Regions from separate parts of the Rahnella sp. CFA14(1/10) genome, predicted to be linked through region 3. Evidence: predicted binding sites of a transcription regulator. Region 3 holds the regulator's gene; each other region holds the start of a gene.

Region 1 (5,229 bases), on a different contig from region 3:
GCAGACAATGGTCTGAAAAATACCAAAGGCACGCTGGCAATGGCGCGTACCAACGATCCGCACTCCGCCACGGCTCAGTTCTTCATCAACGTCACTGACAACGATTTCCTGAACCACAGCGGCAAAAATGCGCAAGGTTGGGGTTACTGCGTATTCGCAGAAGTGGTCGAAGGCATGGATGTGGTTGACGCGATCAAAGCCGTCAAAACCGGCCGCAGCGGCATGCACCAGGACGTTCCAAAAGAAGATGTTGTGATCAAAAGCGTCACAGTCAGCGAATAATCAACGTCGGGATGACCACGTTTTTTATTGCAGATATCCATCTTTGCGCACAGGAACCGGCAATCACTGCCGGTTTTCTGCGTTTTCTGCGCGAAGATGCGCCGCAGGCTGATGCCCTGTACATTCTCGGTGACCTGTTTGAAGCCTGGATAGGCGACGATGATCCGCAGCCGCTTCATGCCGAGATCGCCGCAGCACTCAATCAGTTACACCAGCAAGGCGTACCCTGCTTTTTCATTCATGGTAACCGCGATTTTCTGCTCGGCAGACGCTTCGCACGCGACAGCCTGATGACATTGCTGCCGGAAAAAAAAGTGCTTGAGCTGTATGGCCGCCGCGTCCTGATCCTGCACGGTGATACCCTGTGTACCGATGATGTCGCGTATCAAAATTTCCGCAAAAAAGTCCACAACCCGCTGATCCAAAAACTTTTCCTGATGCTGCCGCTGAAATGGCGGCTGGCGATTGCCGCCAGAATGCGCGCCAACAGCAAAGCCTCAAATCAGGGTAAGTCACTGGATATTATGGATGTGAACCCGCAGGCAGTGATCAGCGAAATGCAGACGTCAGGCGTAGAATGGATGATTCACGGCCATACCCATCGTCCGGCGATCCACGAGGTGGCGTTGCAGAATAAAACCGGGCACCGGGTGGTACTCGGTGCCTGGCACGAAGAAGGCTCGATGGTCAAGGTGACTGCCGACAACGTGGAACTGATCAGCTTCCCGTTTTGAGTCACCCTCCCATTACCCTGAATAATGTTGAGTTGCCGAAGGCAACAAGTTTGTGAATCCCCGGGAGCTTAGCTGGCTCAGTGACCAGGGCGAATGAACGCAGTCAACATATCAGCAGCCTGAAGTATGAAGGGTAACAGGTACGCCGCTGTGGAAGCGGAATTGCTCATCCGGCGTGAGGATCAGTTCCGCTTCAATTCTGCCAAACTCCTCTACCCGTTCACGGATATCCGTTCCGGCATACTGTTCTGCCAGCGCCAGGTAATCGGCAAAATGCCGTGATTCAGAACGCAGCAGTGAGGTATAAAAGCGCGATAAGGTTTCATCGAGATGTGGCGCAATTTTGGCAAAGCGCTCGCAGGAACGCGCTTCGATGTACGCTCCGATAATCAGCCGGTCAACCAGAATATTCAGATCATCATGATGACGGGTATGTTTGATCATCCCGCTGGCATAGCGCGACGGTGAAAGCTGGGTATAAGTAATATTGCGTTTTTGCATGATTTCCACCACCTGCTCAAAGTGGTGAAGCTCTTCCCGTGCCAGACGGGCCGCGCAAAACAGCAGTTCAGTGCGCTCAAGATATTTGGTCATCAGGCTCATCGCCGTTGCCGCCGCTTTCTTTTCACAGTTGGCGTGATCAATCAGCATCACCGTCTGATTTTCCAGCGCCACATCGACCCAGATAGCAGGGGTTTCACAGTGAAGAAAATCATAAATCGGTGCCAGTAAAGCCTGCGTCATAAATCAGTTTCCAGTCAGATTTGTCATTAACAGCGTGAGGGGGATTATACAAATCTGCCGCCAACTTCTCATCAAAAATGCGCGGTTTTCCGGCGACGCAACCGTTTTCCTCCCTCACGGAGCATGCTATCATTTGCGCCCTCGCAGTTTCTATTTCCGAATCACAGGAGCTTTACAGACATGTCATCCAACGTTACCCCGGCAAAAATCGCCATCGTTATGGGGTCAAAAAGTGACTGGGCGACCATGCAGTTCGCCGCCGACGTCCTCACAACGCTGAATATTCCTTTCCATGTCGATATCGTCTCCGCTCACCGTACGCCGGACAAGTTATTTACTTTCGCTGAGCAGGCTTCCGCTAACGGATTTGATGTGATCATCGCGGGTGCCGGTGGCGCAGCGCATTTACCGGGCATGCTGGCGGCGAAGACGCTGGTACCGGTGTTGGGTGTTCCGGTGCAAAGTGCGGCACTCAGTGGCATCGACAGCTTATATTCCATCGTGCAGATGCCGCGTGGCATTCCGGTCGGTACGCTGGCGATTGGTAAAGCGGGTGCGGCTAACGCGGCGCTACTGGCGGCACAGATTCTGGCGCTGCATGATGCTGAAATCGCCAAAAATCTGGCGACATGGCGCACTACACAAACGGACGAAGTGCTGAATAATCCCGATCCGCGGGAGGAAGCATGAAACCGGTTTGCGTACTCGGAAACGGCCAGTTAGGCAGAATGCTGCGTCAGGCCGGTGAACCACTGGGCATCGCCGTATATCCCGTCGGCCTGGATGCCGAGCCGGAAGCCGTACCGTATCAGCAAAGCGTCATCACTGCTGAAATCGAGCGCTGGCCGGAAACTGCCCTGACCCGTGAACTGGCGACGCATAATGCGTTCGTCAACCGCGATATTTTCCCGCGTCTGGCCGACCGCCTGACGCAAAAACAGTTACTGGATCAACTCGGCCTGGCAACCGCACCATGGCAATTGCTGGCCGATGTTGCCCAATGGCCGCAGGTTTTCTCACAGCTGGGTGAACTGGCGATTGTGAAACGTCGTGTTGGCGGTTACGACGGCCGGGGTCAGTGGCGTCTGCGTTCAGGCGAAGAAAATACGCTGCCGCAGGATTGCTACGGCGAATGCATCGTTGAGCAGGGCATCAATTTCTCCGGTGAAGTCTCGCTGGTGGGTGCGCGCGGACACGACGGCAAAACGGTCTTTTATCCGCTGACCCACAACCTGCATCAGGACGGTATTTTGCGCACCAGCGTTGCGCTGCCACAGCCGGATGCTAATCTGCAACGGCAGGCAGAAGGCATGCTGTCGGCCATCATGAACGAACTGAAATATGTCGGCGTGATGGCGATGGAATGTTTCGTGGTCAGCGAAGGGTTGCTGATCAACGAGCTGGCGCCGCGTGTGCATAACAGCGGACACTGGACGCAAAACGGCGCATCCTACAGTCAGTTTGAAATGCATCTGCGCGCCATTCTCGATCTGCCACTGCCGAAACCGGTAGTGAGTTCGCCGTCGGTGATGGTGAATCTGATTGGCACCGATGTATCAGAAAAATGGCTGAGTCTGCCGCTGGTCAATCTACACTGGTATGAGAAAGACGTGCGTCCGGGTCGTAAAGTCGGACACCTGAATCTCAACGACGCCAGCGCCAGCCTGCTGAAAGACACTCTCAACGCACTGGTCCCGATGCTGCCGCCAGAATACGCCAGCGGCATTGAATGGGCAGTTGATAAGCTTTGATTTGATCGACTCCCTCCCCTGCGAAGGGGGAGGAGAAAAGCGCGATCGGCTCCCTCCCCTGCGATGAACTGAACCCCTAAACCTGGACACCCGGTTAGCGCAGGGGGAGGCGTTTAGAAACTACGAGTCGTATTGCCTGAACAACGCCCGTCCCCGCAGCAATCTGACACCCAGCCAGCCACCGCAAACTGACAACAGCACCGCCCCGACGACCGGAACCGCAATCCACATCAGATAATTCGGCTCCCACGGGAAATCAAACACTTTGCGTTGCAGCAGCCATAACGCGGCTTCCGCACCGATTGCGGCGGCGATCCCGGCCACCAGCCCGAGCACGGCAAATTCACACCACAGTGTCCGGTGGAGCATTTTTTTGCTGGCACCCAGCGTACGGTAAACAATCAGTTCCTGACGGCGCTGATGCATGCCGACCTGAATCTGCGCCAGCAACAGCAATCCGCCACACAGCATCACCAGGATCACCATCACTTCCAGCGCCCTGCTGACCTGCTGTAATACCTGCCCGACCTGACGCAGAATCGCGCCGATATCCAGCAAACTCAGCGTCGGGAACTGGCGGTTAAGCTGCGTGATAGTGCTGATATCGCCATGATAGCGGAAGCTGGTCAGCCAGCTTTGCGGTTGTGCATCCAGCGCACCAGGCGGGAAGATAAAGTAGAAATTCGGCTTCAGGCTGTCCCAGTCTACTTTCCGCAGGCTGGTAATTCTGGCACTGAATTCCTGCGTATCGCCGCTGAACATCACGGTATCACCGAGTTTAAGCCCCAGTCTTCCCGCCAGCCCTTCGTCAATTGACACTTCACCGGCTTTCGGCGGCCCGTTGCCTGCCACCAGCGGATTGTGATCCGGCAAGCCCTGCATCCAGGTCAGATTCAGCTCACGGTTCACCGCTTCCCCGCCCGCATCGTCCGGTCTGATGATATCCGTGGCCACTTTATCGTTAATCTTTGTCAGGCGAACCCGCACAATCGGATAGAAGGTTTCCGGCTCAGCGTTATGCTGATGCAGGAAATCCGTTACCTGTGGGATCTGCTCTTTGGTGATATTAAGCAGGAAGTAATTCGGACTGTCCGGCGGCAGTTGTTGTTCCCAGCGGTCCAGCAAATCACCACGCATCACCAGCAGTAACGCCAGCAACATAAACGACATTGAGAACGCCGCCAGCTGACTGAGTGTTACCCACGGCTGGCGCAGCAGGCGGTTAACCGCCAGACGCAGCGGTAACTGACGGAGCGTCAGCTTGCGTAACAGCATCAGTGCTCCCCAGCCAGTCACACCGAGCAGTAACGAAAGCACCAGCACGCCTGCCAGCAACGACCAGAGCAGTGAACTTCCGCCCATCAGTGCCGCCAGCAGACCGATCACCACCAATACCATTACCGGCAGGAAATAACGCAGCGGCCAGACATTCGCTACCACGTCATGGCGTAGCACACGCAGCGGCTGTGTGGCCAGCAATTGACGATAGGGACGGATGCCGATCAGCAGAGAAATCACCACCATCGCACCCATCGACCACACCCACGGCCAGCCACCGGCAGGCGGCAAGGTGGCGGGCAGAACCGGTGCCAGCACCTTCATAAGCACGGCTTCAAACACCCGACCGATCACGCTACCGCACAACCCTGCCAGTACCAGTACTGCCAGCCACTGACCAATAATCAGTTTGCGCAGCGCTTTTTTCCCGGCACCCAGTG
Region 2 (5,229 bases), on a different contig from region 3:
GTTGCTCGCGGGTCTGCATCGCCATACGCAGTGCGGTTTTGCCCGCAGCATCACGGGAAACCCCGATGATACGGCCCGGCATGGAGCGTTTGAATTCATCTACACAGGCGAAGAAGGCCGCGTGCGGGCCGCCGTAACCCATCGGCACACCAAAGCGTTGCGCCGAACCGAAGACCACGTCCGCGCCCTGCCTGCCCGGTGCAGCCAGCAGCACCAGCGCCATAATATCAGCCGCTACGGTGGTGATAATTTTGCGGGATTTCAGTTCGCCCAGCAGCGCGGTGTAATCATGTACTTCGCCGGTGGTGCCCACCTGCTGTAACAGCACGCCAAATACACCTTCCAGCTCAAGCACTTTTTCGGCTTTATCGACAATAATGTCAAAACCGAATGTTTCCGCACGGGTACGTACGACATCCAGCGTTTGCGGATGCACATCGTCAGCCACGAAGAAGCGGTTAGCGTCTTTCAGTTTGCTGGCGCGTTTTGCCAGCGCCATCGCTTCGGCGGCGGCAGTCGCTTCATCGAGCAAGGAAGCAGAAGCCAGATCCAGACCGGTCAGATCTAACGTCAGTTGCTGGAAATTCAGCAACGCCTCAAGACGCCCCTGGGACACTTCCGGCTGATACGGCGTATAAGCGGTATACCAGCCCGGGTTCTCCAGCATGTTGCGCAGGATAACCGGCGGCGTCAGCACCGCGCTGTAACCCATACCAATGTAGGATTTATAACGTTGGTTCTGGCTGGCAATAGCTTTCAGCTCAGCCAGCGCCTGATGTTCAGTCACGGCATCGCCGACAGCCGGCGGGCCGGGTAACTGGATATCGACCGGAACGATCTGCTGGATCAGCGCATTTAAGGAATCCGCACCGACCGTTTCCAGCATCTGTTGCTGCTGCTGAGAAGACGGACCGATATGGCGGCCGATAAAAGCTTCGCTGTGTTCAAGTTGGCTGAGAGTCTGAGTCATTTGCTACGCATTCCTGAAATCTGCTGGAGGTGTCTTGGGATACTGACAAAAGCTACGGGTCTGGATCTGCCCCGCAAGCGGGTTACGGGGCGGGTAAAACAGTGTTTAATCAGTCTTCAATGGATGCTGAATAGGCTTGTGCATCAAGCAGGTTAGCCAGTTCGCTTTCATCTGATGCTTTAATCTGGAACAGGAAACCGGTGTCATATGGCTCGCTGTTGACCAGCTCCGGAGAACCTTCCAGTTCAGCGTTTACCGCAATGATTTCGCCGCTGATCGGAGAGTAAATGTCGGAAGCCGCTTTGACGGATTCCGCCACGGCGCAGTCTTCACCGGCGGCAACTTCACGGCCCACTTCCGGCAGATCAACAAATACCATGTCGCCCAGTAATTCCTGTGCGTGTTCGGTGATACCTACGGTGTAAATTCCGTTACCTTCTGAACGAATCCACTCGTGGGAAGACGCGTATTTCAAATCTGCTGGAACATTGCTCATTATATTTTCTCCAAAAAAGTGCTTAATTCAGCGTTAACTGGATAATTTTATGTCGGATTTTTACTGCGCCAGCGGTTTGCCGTTACGGACAAAACCTGGCTTCGTGACTTTCACCGGCATTTCGCGGTTACGGATTTGCACAATCGCGTGCCCGCCAATGCCCGCCGGAACGCGTGCCAGCGCAATACTGTAGCCCAGCGTCGGAGAGAATGAGCCGCTGGTGATCACGCCTTCCAGCGTGTTGCCCGCGCTGTCGGTGAATCGCACCGGCAGTTCGTTACGCAATACACCTTTCTCCGTCATCACCAGACCAACCAACTGTTCAGTGCCCTGCTCGCGCTGTCTTTCCAGTGCGTCACGGCCGATAAAATCACGATCTTCCGGTACCCAGGCGATAGTCCAGCCCATGTTGGCGGCCAGCGGTGATACGCCTTCATCCATTTCCTGACCGTAGAGATTCATGCCCGCTTCCAGACGCAAGGTGTCACGCGCGCCCAGACCGGCTGGCTTCACGCCTGCGGCCAGCAGTTTTTGCCAGAAATCAGCAACCTGCTCTTGCGGCAGCGCGATTTCATAACCCGCTTCGCCGGTGTAACCGGTGGTCGCGATAAACAGGTCGCCCGCCTGAACGCCGAAGAATGGCTTCATGCCCGCTACCGCTTGTTTTTGTTCAGCGGTAAACAGGGTTTCTGCTTTTTCTTTCGCATGAGGTCCCTGCACGGCAACCAGTGCCAGATCATCACGCACCGTCAGTTCGATACCGTACGGCTCTGCATGCTGCGAAATCCATGCCAGATCTTTCTCACGGGTCGCTGAGTTAACCACCAGACGGAAATAGTTTTCATTAAGGAAGTAAACGATCAGATCGTCAATGACGCCGCCGGAGGCATTGAGCATGCCGGTGTACAGCGCTTTACCCGGGGCAGTCAGTTTGGCGACATCGTTCGCCAGAAGATAACGGAGGAATTCACGGGTACGGGCACCGTGGAGATCGACAATGGTCATGTGCGAGACGTCAAACATACCGGCATCCTGACGCACAATGTGGTGTTCATCCAGCTGGGAGCCGTAATGCAAAGGCATCATCCAGCCGTGGAAATCGACCATACGCGCGCCGCACGCAACATGTTGTTCATAAAGCTGAGTCTGCTTAACCATCTTATTCCTCATTTCATTAAGTGCATAAACAGCACACCGCGCAAACGATACCCTTTGCCTGAACTTACCACTGAATCTCCCTGCTAACCATAAGTTAAAATATGCAGAGCGGTGGGAATGTCAGTGATTTCACAGGGGCATTTTGCAGAGTTTTTGACTGGTAAACTGGGGTTTGTGGCGCAAAATCTACAAATAAACAGCAAAAGTGTCGATGTTATATAACGACAAGGCCGGATTTCTCACCATTTGCAGAATGAGAAATCCGGCCCCGGATTAGAAAATGTAATGGAAAATTTTAGCTGAAATTAGATTATTTCAATCGAAGCGATGGCTCCTGTAACCATTCAGGTAAATCATTGAGCCCCATTGCCTGTCGGACCAGCTTCGGTTTGACACCCGGCAGGGAATCCGCCAGCGTCAGGCCGATATCGCGCAGCAGTTTTTTGGCAGGATTGTCACCGGCAAACAGTTCGCGAAAGCCCTGCATTCCGGCAAGCATCAGCGCTGCGCTGTGTTTGCGGCGGCGCTCATAACGGCGCAGATACATATGCTGGCCAAAATCCTTGCCTTCTTTTTGCAGACGTTTGATTTCGGAGACCAGTTCAGCAGCATCCATAAAGCCTAAGTTGACACCCTGCCCGGCCAGCGGATGCACGGTGTGTGCCGCATCCCCGACCAGCGCCAGACGTTGTCCGGCGAAGCTGCGGGCATAACGTCCGGTCAGCGGGAAGGTCAGACGATCGCTTTCTACTGCACAAACACCAAGGCGCAGGTCAAAGGTGCTGGCGAGAATTTTGTTGAATGCTTCTGGCTCCAGCGCCCTCAGGCGCTGCGCTTCATCCGGAGATACTGACCAGACAATAGAAGACAAATGTGTATCCGCCAGCGGCAGAAATGCCAGAATGCCTTCACCGTGGAATACCTGCCGTGCCACAGACTGGTGCGGTTCTTCCGTGCGGATGGTCGCCACCAGTGCATGATGGCGGTAATCCCAAAAGGTCAGTGGAATATCGGCGTGCTGACGCAGCCATGACTGTGCACCATCCGCTCCCACGACTAAGCGCGCACTGAGCTGACGATCATCATTGAGGGTAATGAAGGCTTCATTTTCACCCCATGCCACATTTTTCAATGTGGCTGATGTGAGCAGTGTAATGTCAGAAGATTTTTCCGCATGCTGCCACAAGGCACGGTGGATCACCTGATTTTCGATGATGTGCCCCAGATGGCTGAAACCGTATTCTTCGCCACGGAATGCAATTTTACCGAAGCTGTCGCGATCCCAGACTTCCATCCCCTGATAAGCATTGGCACGCTGAGCGATGATGCTGTCCCAGACACCCATATATTTCAGCAGGCGTTCACTGGCAGCATTGATCGCCGAAACCCGTAAACCCGGCTGTTCCGGCAACGGCGTATCGAGATCCGGCTGCTGGTTTTCCAGTACAGCAACGCGCAAACCGCTGCCCTGTAATCCGCACGCCAGCGCCAGACCCACCATTCCGCCACCGGCGATAACCACATCAAAAGATTGCATAATTTTTCCTGTAAGGATTAACGGTCAACCCAGCCCAGCGTCCGGCGGGTAAACGCATCACGTAGCGGCGTAATGCCTTCCATCGCCAGTAAACCAAGATTACGTCCGACCATTAATGGCAGCCAGCGGTTGGCAAAGAGATGGATCAGGCCATCCGTGACGCCGATGGTCGCCTGCTGATCAGGCTGACGGCGCCGCTGATATTCACTCAGCACAGGGTAACTGCCGACGTCGGTGCCTTGTACGGCAGCATGGGCCAGCGTTTCCGCCAGCGTGATGACATCACGCAGACCGAGGTTAAAACCCTGTCCCGCAATCGGATGCAGCGTTTGCGCCGCGTTACCCACCAGCGCCAGACGGTGACTGATATGGCTGTTAGCTTTTTGTAATTGCAGCGGATAACTGAAACGTTTACCGGCCTGGTTTAAGGTGCCCAGACGCCAGCCGAACGCTTTTTGCAACGCACTGAGAAACTGCGCTTCGCTCCAGTTATCGATTTCTTCTTTCGCTTCTCGCGGATGACACCAGACCAGGGAACTGCGGCCGTCGGACATCGGAAGCAGGGCCAGCGGTCCGTGCTGAGTGAAACGCTCAAACGCGCGGCCGTTGTGCGGCTCGCCGGTCGCAACGTTGGTGATGACGGCAATCTGTCCGTAATCTTCACGTTGCCAGCCAATATTGCAGGCTTTTGCCAGCGAAGAATGGGAACCGTCAGCGGCCACCAAAAGCTGTGCAGTCAGAACTTGACCATCGTCGAGCGTCACGCTGGCGGAATCTTGCAAACGCGTGACATCCGTCACTTTCGCCGGACAATGCAACGTCACACCGGGAGCATTTTTCAGCATGGCAAAAAGACGCTTGCCCACTTCGTGCAGCTCAACCACCTGTCCCAGCGCTTCAACGCCATAATGCGCGGCATTAAGATTGACAAAAGCCGCGTGACCACGATCGCTGACGTGGATATCGCGGATTGGTGTGGCGATCGCCGCCAGCGCAGGCCAGATCCCCACCCGGGATAATTGCTGGCAGGTTCCCTGCGCCAGTGCGATCGAACGGGCATCAAAACCC
Region 3 (5,229 bases):
ATGAGCGGGTGCACAATAAATGCGGAAACCAGCATGCTGGCAAGGAAGCAAAGCCCAAGCTGCAAGGTATTCTGCAACGCTGCCGCCTTACCTGTATTAGCAGGAAATGGCATTAATGCATTTGCGACAACAATTGGATAGGTTGCACCATTCACTAAAGCCATCAGACAGAAAGGGATCAGCAAACTTGTCAGCCCGGCATCTGTGAACATAGCCACACAGAACAAGGCCACCATACTGATGCCGTAACCAGTCAGTAACCATGGCAGAATTTTATTGCCGTCCAGCCTGTTGATCAGAACACGGCAACCAAAACCACCGAGCAGGAAAGCGATAGTCTGCGGAACATAGCTCAGCCCGATGGCACCGGGTGAATAGCCCATATCGCTCAGGATAAACGGTGAGCCCGTCAGCCACGCAAAGAAACCCGCTGAACAGGCGGCATAAATCATGACATTCCCGCTGTAAACAGGCGATTTCAATAAAGTCGTAAAGCCGGTTTTATCTGCCTTTGCGTCTTTTGCCGGTTTGTTTTCATGCAGAGTCAGCGTCGTCAGCACTAAAGCGATGGCAACGACGGTCAGCAGGGCAAAAATAGCTTCCCAGTCAAAATGATTGAGCACCCAGGCACCCAGCAACGGTGCAAGAGCCGGAGAAAGCGCCACTAACGGCATAATGCTGGCAAAAGTTTTTTTTGCCACATCGGCAGAAAAACGGTCAACAACGATAGCCTGCCAGGTGACTGCGGCAGCACACACGCCTATGGCCTGTAAGAAACGCAGGGCCAGAAGAGCGCGTACATTCTCAACCCAGATAACACCCAGACAGCCGAACGCAAAAAGTATCAGACCAAGAAGCAATACCGGTTTACGGCCGATTCTGTCCGACAGTGGCCCCCACAGCAACTGACCAACAGCAAATCCACCGAGAAAAATGCTCAGACTTGCGCTGATCATCCCGGGGCTGGTCATCAGACTGGTTTGCATGGCACTGAATGCAGGCAGATACATATCGGTGGCTAAAAAGCCCAGCATGCTCAGACCCGCAAGATAGAGCATAAATCCAAAGGAGGGTTTCATTATTGTCTCGTTAATTTATTTATTGCAGATGATGTGACGCAGATTTCATACCGGGGGCGGAGTTTAACGCTTTGATAACAGGCTTGTGAAACGTTAATATTTGCACTCTGCTATCAAAAAAATTGAAGGCTGGATTATGTGGTCAGAATACGCTCTCGAAGTGGTTGATGCTGTCGCAAGAACCGGCAGTTTTAGTGCAGCTGCGCAGGACTTACACCGTGTGCCTTCTGCCATCAGTTACACCGTCCGCCAGCTTGAACAATGGCTGGCCGTGCCGTTGTTTGAACGTCGACATCGTGACGTAGTGCTGACGCCAGCGGGAAAGGTTTTTGTCGATGAAGCACGGGTTATGACAAAAAAAATGATAGCCACCCGCCGGCAGTGTCAACAGGTGGCGAACGGCTGGCGCGGCGAATTACGTGTGGCGGTCGACCGGATTGTCAAACCCGCACGGACACGGCGTCTGGTGCTCGATTTTTATCGCCATTTTGCGGATACCGAACTCATTATTCACTCGGAAGTGTTTAACGGTGTCTGGGATGCGTTGGTCGACGGGCGTGCAGACGTGGCGATCGGCGCTACGCGCGCGATACCGGTTGGCGGGCGCTTCAGTTTTCGTGATATGGGATTTATGGACTGGCATTGTGTCGTCAGCCCGCAACATCCGCTGGCGCAGCTATCCGGTGCGCTGAACGATGATCAACTGCGACCTTATCCGGCATTGTGCCTGGAAGATACTTCCCGGACATTGCCTAAGCGTGATACCTGGACGCTCGATAACCAGCGGCGTCTGGTCGTGCCGGACTGGACCTGTGCGCTGGAATGCCTGACTGAGGGTTTATGCGTGGGTATGATGCCGGTTCACCGGGTCATGCCGTGGATTGAACAGGGAAAATTACAGGTGCTGGCACTGGAGAATATATTCCCTGACAGCCCGTGCTGCCTGACGTGGGATCAAAGCAATCCTTCACCTTCACTGAGCTGGCTGTTGGAATACATGGGCGATACAGACACCATGAATCAGGAATGGCTGCGCGATTAGAACAAACGCCTGCACAGGCAGGCGTTTGTTATTTGTTAACGACGGTAATCGCGGTACGGGCCGTCGGCGACTGAACGGCGCTCGACCAGTTTCGGATGCACTTCGATGGTCTGGGACTCTTCACGCTTACTGACAATTCTGTCCAGTAACATCGTAAAGGCCATTTCACCCAGACGTTCTTTCGGCTGATGCACGGTTGTCAGCGCCGGGGAGAAGTAACGGGCGTTACGCACATTGTCGTACCCGATCACGGAAATATCCTGAGGAACGCGAAGGCCGAGTTCGTCTGCGGCACAAATTGCACCCATTGCCATCACATCGCCGCCGCAAAATACGGCAGTCGGACGATGCTTCTGCATCAGAATCTTATGCATTGCCTGGTAGCCAGACTCTGGTTCGAAATCACCCTGAACTACCCATTCGTCACGAAGAGGAATATTGGCTTCAGTCAGTGCTTTCACAAAACCCTGGAAGCGGCCGCCGCCGGTATTACGCGCCAGTTGCCCGGGGATCACGCCAATATCACGATGACCGCGTTCAATCAGATAACGACCGGCCATGTAACCACCTTCGAAAGCGTTATCGATAATGCTGTCGGTAAAGTTCTTGCGTGCTTCACCCCAGTCCATGACCACCATGGGAATCGAGCGGTACTCTTCGAGCATATTGAGCAATTCATCAGGGTATTCCGCGCACATCACCAGCAAGCCGTCGACGCGTTTTTGCGCCAGCATTTGCAGGTAGGCCTGTTGTTTCTCCAGGTTATTATGCGAGTTACACAAAATCAGCGTATAGCCTTTGGAGAAGCAGCTGTTTTCCACGGCTTCAATCACTTCGGCAAAATAGGGCGCTTCGCTTGAGGTGGCCAGCAGGCCGATGGTTTTAGTGTTATTGACCTTCAGACTGCGGGCTACAGCACTCGGAGAGTAATGTAACTCTTTGATTGCAAGGAGAACCGCTTCTTTGGTTTCTTCGGCGACGAAACGTGTTTTATTGATGACGTGCGACACGGTTGTAGTGGAAACGCCAGCGCGCTTTGCGACATCTTTAATCGTTGCCATGTAAACAATGACTCCTGAACTCACGTGCTTCAGCACGTTAGCATTATGTTAATCGTTTGCCTGCGAGGATTTAACTGCTGGCTTCTCAAAGGGCAGTGAAATCATTGGGTGGATTCTTCAGAATGAGGCGCGAAATGCTCTCGGGTGAAATCGACCGGCACACAGACGTGTTAACCGACAATTTTCTCTTATAATGCAGGAAAGTGGAAGCAAAATTCTCAGGAACGCATTGTCATTCAACACAAGATTTTAAAGGTTAATTATGAGAAAATGCGTTGGCACACAATGAGTGTGGTATTAAGAAATGCCACAATTTGATCCGAAAGGGGGTTTGATGGACAGCAACCTGAAATTATCGTTGATCACCACGGTATGCGCTTTGCTTATGATTATCGCTTTCAGCTTCACTGCAATAATGAACTGATTCAATAAGTGATCCGCCATAAAAAAGGGCGACGCCTGTCACAGGCGTCGCCCTTTTCAATGTTACGCAGTGACCGTTACCGCCGATGTTCTTCCCTGCAGAAACGCTTCGTTAAATGCTATTCAATGGCTGATTAGCGAACCTTCAGACTTAACGAATTGTTTATTATCGGATCGTTTTAGGGGTCATTACCCGACGTGCGCCTACATAGTGGTCTTGCCAGTAATCATCGCCAAGAGAAGTAATTTTAATGTCTTCGCCCGTTCTTGGAGACTGAATAAACTTGCCGTTGCCAACGTAAACCCCAACATGGTCTGCCGCGCCGCGGTTATTGATTCTGAAGAACACCAGATCACCGCTTTCAAGTTCGCCGCGTTTGACCGGAGCGGCATCGCGCAGGTGATACATTTCATTCGCTGTACGTGGCATTTTTATACGGATCAAATCTTTGTAAGCATAATAAACTAAGCCGCTGCAATCAAAACCGGTATTCGGCGAGGTTCCGCCCCAGCGATACGGTTTTCCTACCTGGTGCATCAGTTTGGTCATGGCCGTTTGCTGAGCATGCTGATAGCGTTTTTTATGTGTTGCACTTAGCGTAATCGGTTTGCTGTCTTCTTCGAATTTCTTACCTTTACGGTGCCGGCCATAGGCTTCTTTTTTACCGGCCTTTTCCGTGCTGTTTTTCGCGAGGGCACGGGTTTTGCTATGTCTCTCTGTTTTGCTCTCGGCCCGCGTGGTCTTGAGTGTCTTTTCTTTTTTACTTTCGGCCCGCGTTTTGGCGCTTCTCTCCGTCGTGGTCTTTCGTTTAACCAGTTCGGTGCTTTTCACTTTCTTCTTCGAATTCTTATCCTGAGTTTTTTGTTCTGTGACGGGCGCGGTTTTCGTTTTTTTACTGTTTTTCGCAGCAACCGTTTTTCGCTTTCGTCGTTCTTCCGGCGCAGCCTGATTAACATGACTTTTACGCTGATCGGCAGAGACACGAGTCTGTGGCGACGCATGTGCCATATTTAAAAACAGCTGGGTAAAGAGCAGCACAAAAAGCGTGAACAGTAAGCGCATAGCTTCGTTACCATGAGTGGTAGGTTAAACATCAGGGATGTCAGAGTATTGCCTAAAAGAACCCGACAAAAAAGCACGAATTGCCTCGATTCTAGATCATATTGTGAGAAAAAGTTAATAGCTTTTTTTATGTCGAAATAACCGCCATTTTTAGTCAAAAAAATGACCGTTTTTCATGATGTTAATATTTGAGTTAATCAGTGGAATTCTGCAAATTTGATCGGATTGATGAACGCCGGAAATGTTATTCCCGATGAATGTTTAAATATGTGAGCCTGAGCGCACCCGCTAAAAATGGTTAAATAAATTGTCAGCACTGAGAAAGACCCCACAAAAAATGGCGTTTTTATCTGATGGCTGCCGTCGTTACAATAGAAGGTATTGTGATTGTACACCGTCTCTTTGTGCTGCGCGTGAAGAGCAATGATCGTGACAGCCTGTACCGGCTTGAGGAAGCAAGAAATGACTACTCCAACTATTGAAAAGATTCAGAAGCAAGTTTCTGAAAACCCGATTCTGCTGTACATGAAAGGTTCGCCAAAACTGCCAAGCTGCGGTTTC
Region 4 (5,229 bases), on a different contig from region 3:
TTGATGGTGAGCTGGATACCGCACCGTTGATCGGCCGCTTGTGGAACGAAGGCAAACAACTCTGCCTGCCGGTACTGCACCCTTTCTCGCCCGGAAACCTGCTTTTTTTGCGTTATACGCCCGACACGCCGCTGGTGCGTAATCGTCTCAAAATTCTGGAGCCACAACTGGATGTCACTCAGGTTATTCCGCTGCCGCAACTGGATATCATCCTGACGCCGCTGGTCGCCTTCGACAGTGCCGGGCAACGCTTAGGTATGGGGGGAGGCTTTTATGACCGCACACTTGAGCGCCGGGAAGCGGGCGGTCCGTATCCGATAGGTTTGGCGCACGATTGTCAGCATGTCGATGCCTTACCGGCTGAACACTGGGATGTACCATTACCTGAAGTCATCACGCCCGGAAAAGTGTGGGTCTGGTGATGCCAGGCAATATAAATTCACTGCAGGTAAGGTGTCAGCCGGAAACAGAGCATATCATTTATTAGTATGTTGTAACTAATTGCAGCCTCCGGCATCTCCTCTTTTGTCAGAAATAACCAACCCTTTGAAATAAAGCATATTTACCGCTTATACATACCGTTACACGCCGAAACCAATCACTCACGGACAACAGGGTTCGTCACGCCTATTATTCTCACATCGGCCCCGCAGTGGGGTAGACACATAAACCAAGACTCCTGAGGAATTAAACATGAAAAAAGTATTAGCTCTGGTTGTAGCCGCTGCAATGGGCCTGTCTTCTGTCGCTTTCGCTGCTGAAACTACAGCAACACCGGCACCTGCTGCCACAGCAACTACAGCGACTCCGGCTCATGCGACTAAGCATAAAGCACACAAGAAACCTGTTCAGAAAGCGCAGGCTGCCAAGAAACACAAAAAAGCAGCGAAGAAAGCACCGGTCGCTCAGAAAGCTCAGGCTGCTAAAAAACACGTGAAACACGCTAAGAAAGCGGCTCCGGTTGCACAGAAAGCCCAGGCTGCTAAAAAACACGTGAAACACGCTAAGAAAGCCGCTCCGGTTGCACAGAAAGCCCAGGCTGCTAAAAAACACGTAAAACATGCTAAGAAAGCCGCTCCGGTTGCACAGAAAGCCCAGGCTGCTAAAAAACACGTAAAACATGCTAAGAAAGCTGCTCCGGCTGCAAAAGCTACCCCGGCAGCATAAGAAGTAACGAAGAAGTCTTCGTGAGCATCGCTGCTCGCGCTTATCAAGACTGTTAATTTAACACCCGGTTCGCCGGGTGTTTTTTTCTCCGTTTATCCGCCCGAGGTACTGACAGATGATCCTGCGCCGCTACCTGTTCGAAATCACTTTTTCATCAGTGATCCTCTGTGGTCTGATCACCCTGTCTTTTTACTTCTGACGTTTTGATTCCCGCGTTCACCAGCGGATATTGTTTATTACCCTGATGCCAGAAACAAAAAAACCGCCTTCCGGCGGCTTTGTCATTTATGGCTGATATGCTCAGTAAAGCAAACGGGCACGAATGGTTCCCGGAATTGCCTTCATCAGTTGCAGTGCGGTATTCAGCGTCGTGGTATCTGTTTCAGCATCGATAACGACATAACCGATTTCAGGGCTGGTTTGCAGATACTGTGCGGCGATATTAATCCCTTGCTCCGCGAAAATCTGGTTGATGCTGGTCAGCACCCCCGGACGGTTTTCATGGATATGCAACAGACGGCTGGCTTTCTCGGTATGCGCAGGCAGAGAGGCTTCCGGGAAGTTAACCGCTGACAGGGTTGAACCGTTGTCAGAGTATTTCGCCAGTTTACCTGCCACCTCAAGGCCGATACCTTCCTGCGCTTCCATTGTCGAGCCACCGATGTGTGGCGTCAGCAGGACGTTGTCGAATTCACACAACGGAGAATTGAACGGATCACTGTTGGTCGCCGGTTCTTCCGGGAAGACGTCAATCGCCGCGCCGGAAAGATGTTTGCTGCGCAGTGCATCACACAGCGCCGGAATGTCGATAACGGTGCCGCGTGAGGCATTGATTAGCAGCGCGCCCGGTTTCATCTGGGCCAGCTGCGCCTCCGAAATCATGTCTTTCGTACCGGCAGTTTCCGGCACATGCAAGGTGACCACGTCGCTGGTGTTAAGCAATTCTTCCAGCGTCGCAATCGGCTGCGCATTACCCAATGGCAGTTTGCTTTCGATGTCGTAATAGAAGACGCGCATCCCCAGGCTTTCCGCCAGGATCCCCAGCTGCGTACCAATGTGGCCGTAACCAATGATCCCCAGACGCTTGCCACGCGCTTCGAATGAACCGACTGCCAGTTTGTTCCACACACCACGGTGCGCTTTCGCATTCGCTTCAGGAATACCGCGCATCATCAGCAACATTTCGCCCAGCACCATTTCCGCAACCGAACGGGTATTGGAGAACGGTGCGTTAAAGACCGGAATACCACGACGGGTCGCAGCTTTAAGATCCACCTGATTGGTGCCGATGCAGAAACATCCAACAGCCACCAGTTTTTCTGCTGCCTGGAACACTTCTTCAGTCAGCTGAGTACGCGATCGGAGTCCAACAAAGTGCGCGTCACGGATCGATTCTTTCAGCGATTGCGTGTCTAAAGCACCTTTGTGAAATTCAATATTGGTGTAACCCGCGGCACGGAGTGTATCAACCGCACTTTGGTGGACGCCTTCCACTAACAAAAACTTAATCTTGTCTTTCTCAAGTGATACTTTTGCCATTTCCCGACCCTATAATTTTCTGACTGAATTCAAACTGCATGGTGACTGCTCACAGTCAACATAACAAAAAATCCGCCATCATCAATACAAACGATTGCCTGCCCCCCAGCAGAAGGCTCAGCGCACCTGTTGGTTTTTAGCATTTCATGCTGGTTAGATTTTGCTGAGCCAGACGTTCAGGAGGAGAAATACAGGAATGTGACATAAGTCACCAAATTAAAGCTTTTAAATAAAAGATGATTCAGTCGGAAAATTATCATCTTCATAACATTGCGTTATGACAGCGGGATGACGAGGCGGAGACTGGCTGCCCGGGACAAAAGCAGCCAGATCTTCTGCTTATAGGCTGATTACTTCAGTTTGATGGTTTTGACACCTTCGGAAGTCCCGACCAGCGCCACATCAGCCCCCCGGTTGGCGAACAGACCGACAGTCACCACACCGGCAATACTGTTGATCTTATTTTCCATCGCGACAGCATCAAGAATATTCAGGTTGTGCACATCCAGGATCACGTTGCCGTTGTCTGTCAGTACATTCTGACGGTATTCCGGCAGGCCGCCGAGTTTCACCAGTTCACGCGCCACGTAAGAACGAGCCATCGGGATCACTTCAACAGGCAACGGGAATTTACCCAACACATCCACCTGCTTAGAGGCATCCACAATGCAGATGAATTTTTTGGCAATCGCGGCAATGATTTTTTCACGGGTCAGCGCCGCGCCGCCGCCTTTGATCATTTGCATTGCGCCATTGATTTCATCTGCACCGTCAACATACACATCCAGCGAATCCACTTCGTTGCTGTCGAAAACATGGATGCCTAAGCTTTTCAGTTTTGCAGTTGAGGCGTCGGAGCTGGAAACGGCGCCTTCTATCTGGCCTTTGATGGAACCCAGTGCATCGATGAAATGCGCGGCAGTGGATCCGGTGCCGACACCGACAATGGTGCCCGGCGTCACGTAATCCAGCGCGGCCCAACCGACTGCTTTTTTCAATTCTTCCTGCGTCATAATGGCTTCTCTGTCTGATAACACGAAAGTGGCGTGAATGGTTCGGTGAAACGAAGAGTGCGGGTGATTATAAAGCATGTCCCGGCAGATTGGGCAGTCAAGAGCGTGACCAGATCACACTTATTAAGTGCAATTGTGTTGCAAACACCCCGATTTTCCTCACCACAAAACCTGACAATCTGTGGCATAGTGTCCCGATAACATTGAATCCAAGGGACAGAACTCCGATGAAACGCCCGGACTATAGAACGCTGCAGGCACTGGACGCGGTGATCCGTGAGCGCGGTTTTGAACGCGCAGCACAGAAGCTTTGCATCACACAATCGGCAGTCTCTCAGCGCATTAAGCAACTGGAAAATTTGTTCGGCCAGCCGCTGCTGGTCCGTACCGTTCCCCCCCGTCCGACTGAACAGGGGCAGAAATTGCTGGCCTTGTTACATCAGGTGGAATTACTGGAAGAAGAGTGGCTGGGCAGCGACAGCAATCACGAAAGCAACGATACACCGCTGTTGCTTTCACTGGCAGTCAACGCCGACAGTCTGGCAACCTGGTTACTGCCTGCGCTGAAATCGGTGCTGGTCGATTCCCCTATCCGTCTTAATTTACAGGTGGAAGACGAAACCCGAACGCAGGAGCGCTTGCGTCGCGGCGAAGTCGTCGGTGCGGTGAGTATACAGCCACAGCCACTGCCGAGTTGTCTGGTGGATCAGCTCGGTGCACTGGATTATTTGTTTGTGGGTTCCAAACCTTTCGCTGATCGCTATTTTCCGAACGGCGTCACCCGCTCCGCCTTACTGAAAGCACCGGCGGTGGCATTTGACCATCTTGATGATATGCATCAGGCCTTCCTGCAACAGAACTTCGATTTATCGCCTGGCAGCGTGCCGTGCCATATCGTTAACTCATCGGAAGCGTTCGTACAACTGGCCCGTCAGGGCACCACCTGCTGCATGATCCCGCATTTACAGATTGAGAAAGAACTGGAAAGCGGTGAGCTGATCGACCTGACGCCGGGTCTTTTCCAGCGCCGTATGCTTTACTGGCACCGTTTTGCACCGGAAAGCCGCATGATGCGCAAAGTGACCGATGCCCTGCTGGCACACGGCCATCAGGTGTTGCGTCAGGACTGATTTGCCTGGCGAAAACAGAAATAAAAAACCCGCCGGAGCGGGTTTTTTCATATTTACTGTGCGGGAGCCTGAGGCTGCAATTCGAAAACGACATCGACCTGATCGTCGAAGTGAATGCTTTGCTGCTCGTAGGTTTGCGCCACATCGCTCTGGCCTGCGGCTTCAGCCGTTTTATACATACGTGCAACCGGCATCGGCTGGTAGTTAGCAACGTGGTAACGGATGCTGTAAACCGGCCCCAGTTTGGTATGGAAACCTTCGGCCAGTGATTTTGCCTGCTGCGTGGCATTTTCGATGGCTTTCTGACGTGCTTCATCGCGGAATTTATCCGGATTGGCAACACCCAGTTCAACCGCACGCACTTCATTCAGACCTGATTT

What was found. The regulator PurR, encoded in region 3, represses purine synthesis genes. The targets are predictions, from matches to a motif close to CANGCAAACGTTTGCNTG.
Region 1: purE (5-(carboxyamino)imidazole ribonucleotide mutase) is a predicted target of PurR. The motif match lies at 1,855-1,872, and genes of this name have one in related genera.
Region 2: gcvT (glycine cleavage system aminomethyltransferase GcvT) is a predicted target of PurR. The motif match lies at 2,668-2,685, and genes of this name have one in related genera.
Region 4: serA (phosphoglycerate dehydrogenase) is a predicted target of PurR. The motif match lies at 2,790-2,807, and genes of this name have one in related genera.

Annotation. Positions count from the first base shown of each region.
Region 1 is NZ_SEWS01000017.1:48,794-54,022, forward strand. It holds gene ppiB (peptidylprolyl isomerase B) at 1-282, shown strand, start outside; gene lpxH (UDP-2,3-diacylglucosamine diphosphatase) at 294-1,016, shown strand; gene EVX52_RS24305 (tRNA-(ms[2]io[6]A)-hydroxylase) at 1,128-1,760, opposite strand; gene purE (5-(carboxyamino)imidazole ribonucleotide mutase) at 1,941-2,450, shown strand; gene purK (5-(carboxyamino)imidazole ribonucleotide synthase) at 2,447-3,511, shown strand; gene ybbP (putative ABC transporter permease subunit YbbP) at 3,632-5,229, opposite strand, start outside.
Region 2 is NZ_SEWS01000005.1:400,726-405,954, reverse strand. It holds gene gcvP (aminomethyl-transferring glycine dehydrogenase) at 1-970, opposite strand, end outside; gene gcvH (glycine cleavage system protein GcvH) at 1,080-1,466, opposite strand; gene gcvT (glycine cleavage system aminomethyltransferase GcvT) at 1,527-2,624, opposite strand; gene ubiI (FAD-dependent 2-octaprenylphenol hydroxylase) at 2,935-4,161, opposite strand; gene ubiH (2-octaprenyl-6-methoxyphenyl hydroxylase) at 4,179-5,229, opposite strand, start outside.
Region 3 is NZ_SEWS01000001.1:249,370-254,598, reverse strand. It holds gene punC (purine nucleoside transporter PunC) at 1-1,079, opposite strand, end outside; gene punR (DNA-binding transcriptional activator PunR) at 1,216-2,121, shown strand; gene purR (HTH-type transcriptional repressor PurR) at 2,157-3,182, opposite strand; gene EVX52_RS25730 (YnhF family membrane protein) at 3,487-3,606, shown strand; gene EVX52_RS01195 (C40 family peptidase) at 3,772-4,668, opposite strand; gene EVX52_RS01190 (Grx4 family monothiol glutaredoxin) at 5,131-5,229, shown strand, end outside.
Region 4 is NZ_SEWS01000005.1:392,406-397,634, reverse strand. It holds gene EVX52_RS12740 (5-formyltetrahydrofolate cyclo-ligase) at 1-422, shown strand, start outside; gene asr (acid resistance repetitive basic protein Asr) at 694-1,167, shown strand; gene serA (phosphoglycerate dehydrogenase) at 1,468-2,706, opposite strand; gene rpiA (ribose-5-phosphate isomerase RpiA) at 3,057-3,719, opposite strand; gene EVX52_RS12720 (LysR family transcriptional regulator ArgP) at 3,947-4,849, shown strand; gene EVX52_RS12715 (oxidative stress defense protein) at 4,903-5,229, opposite strand, start outside.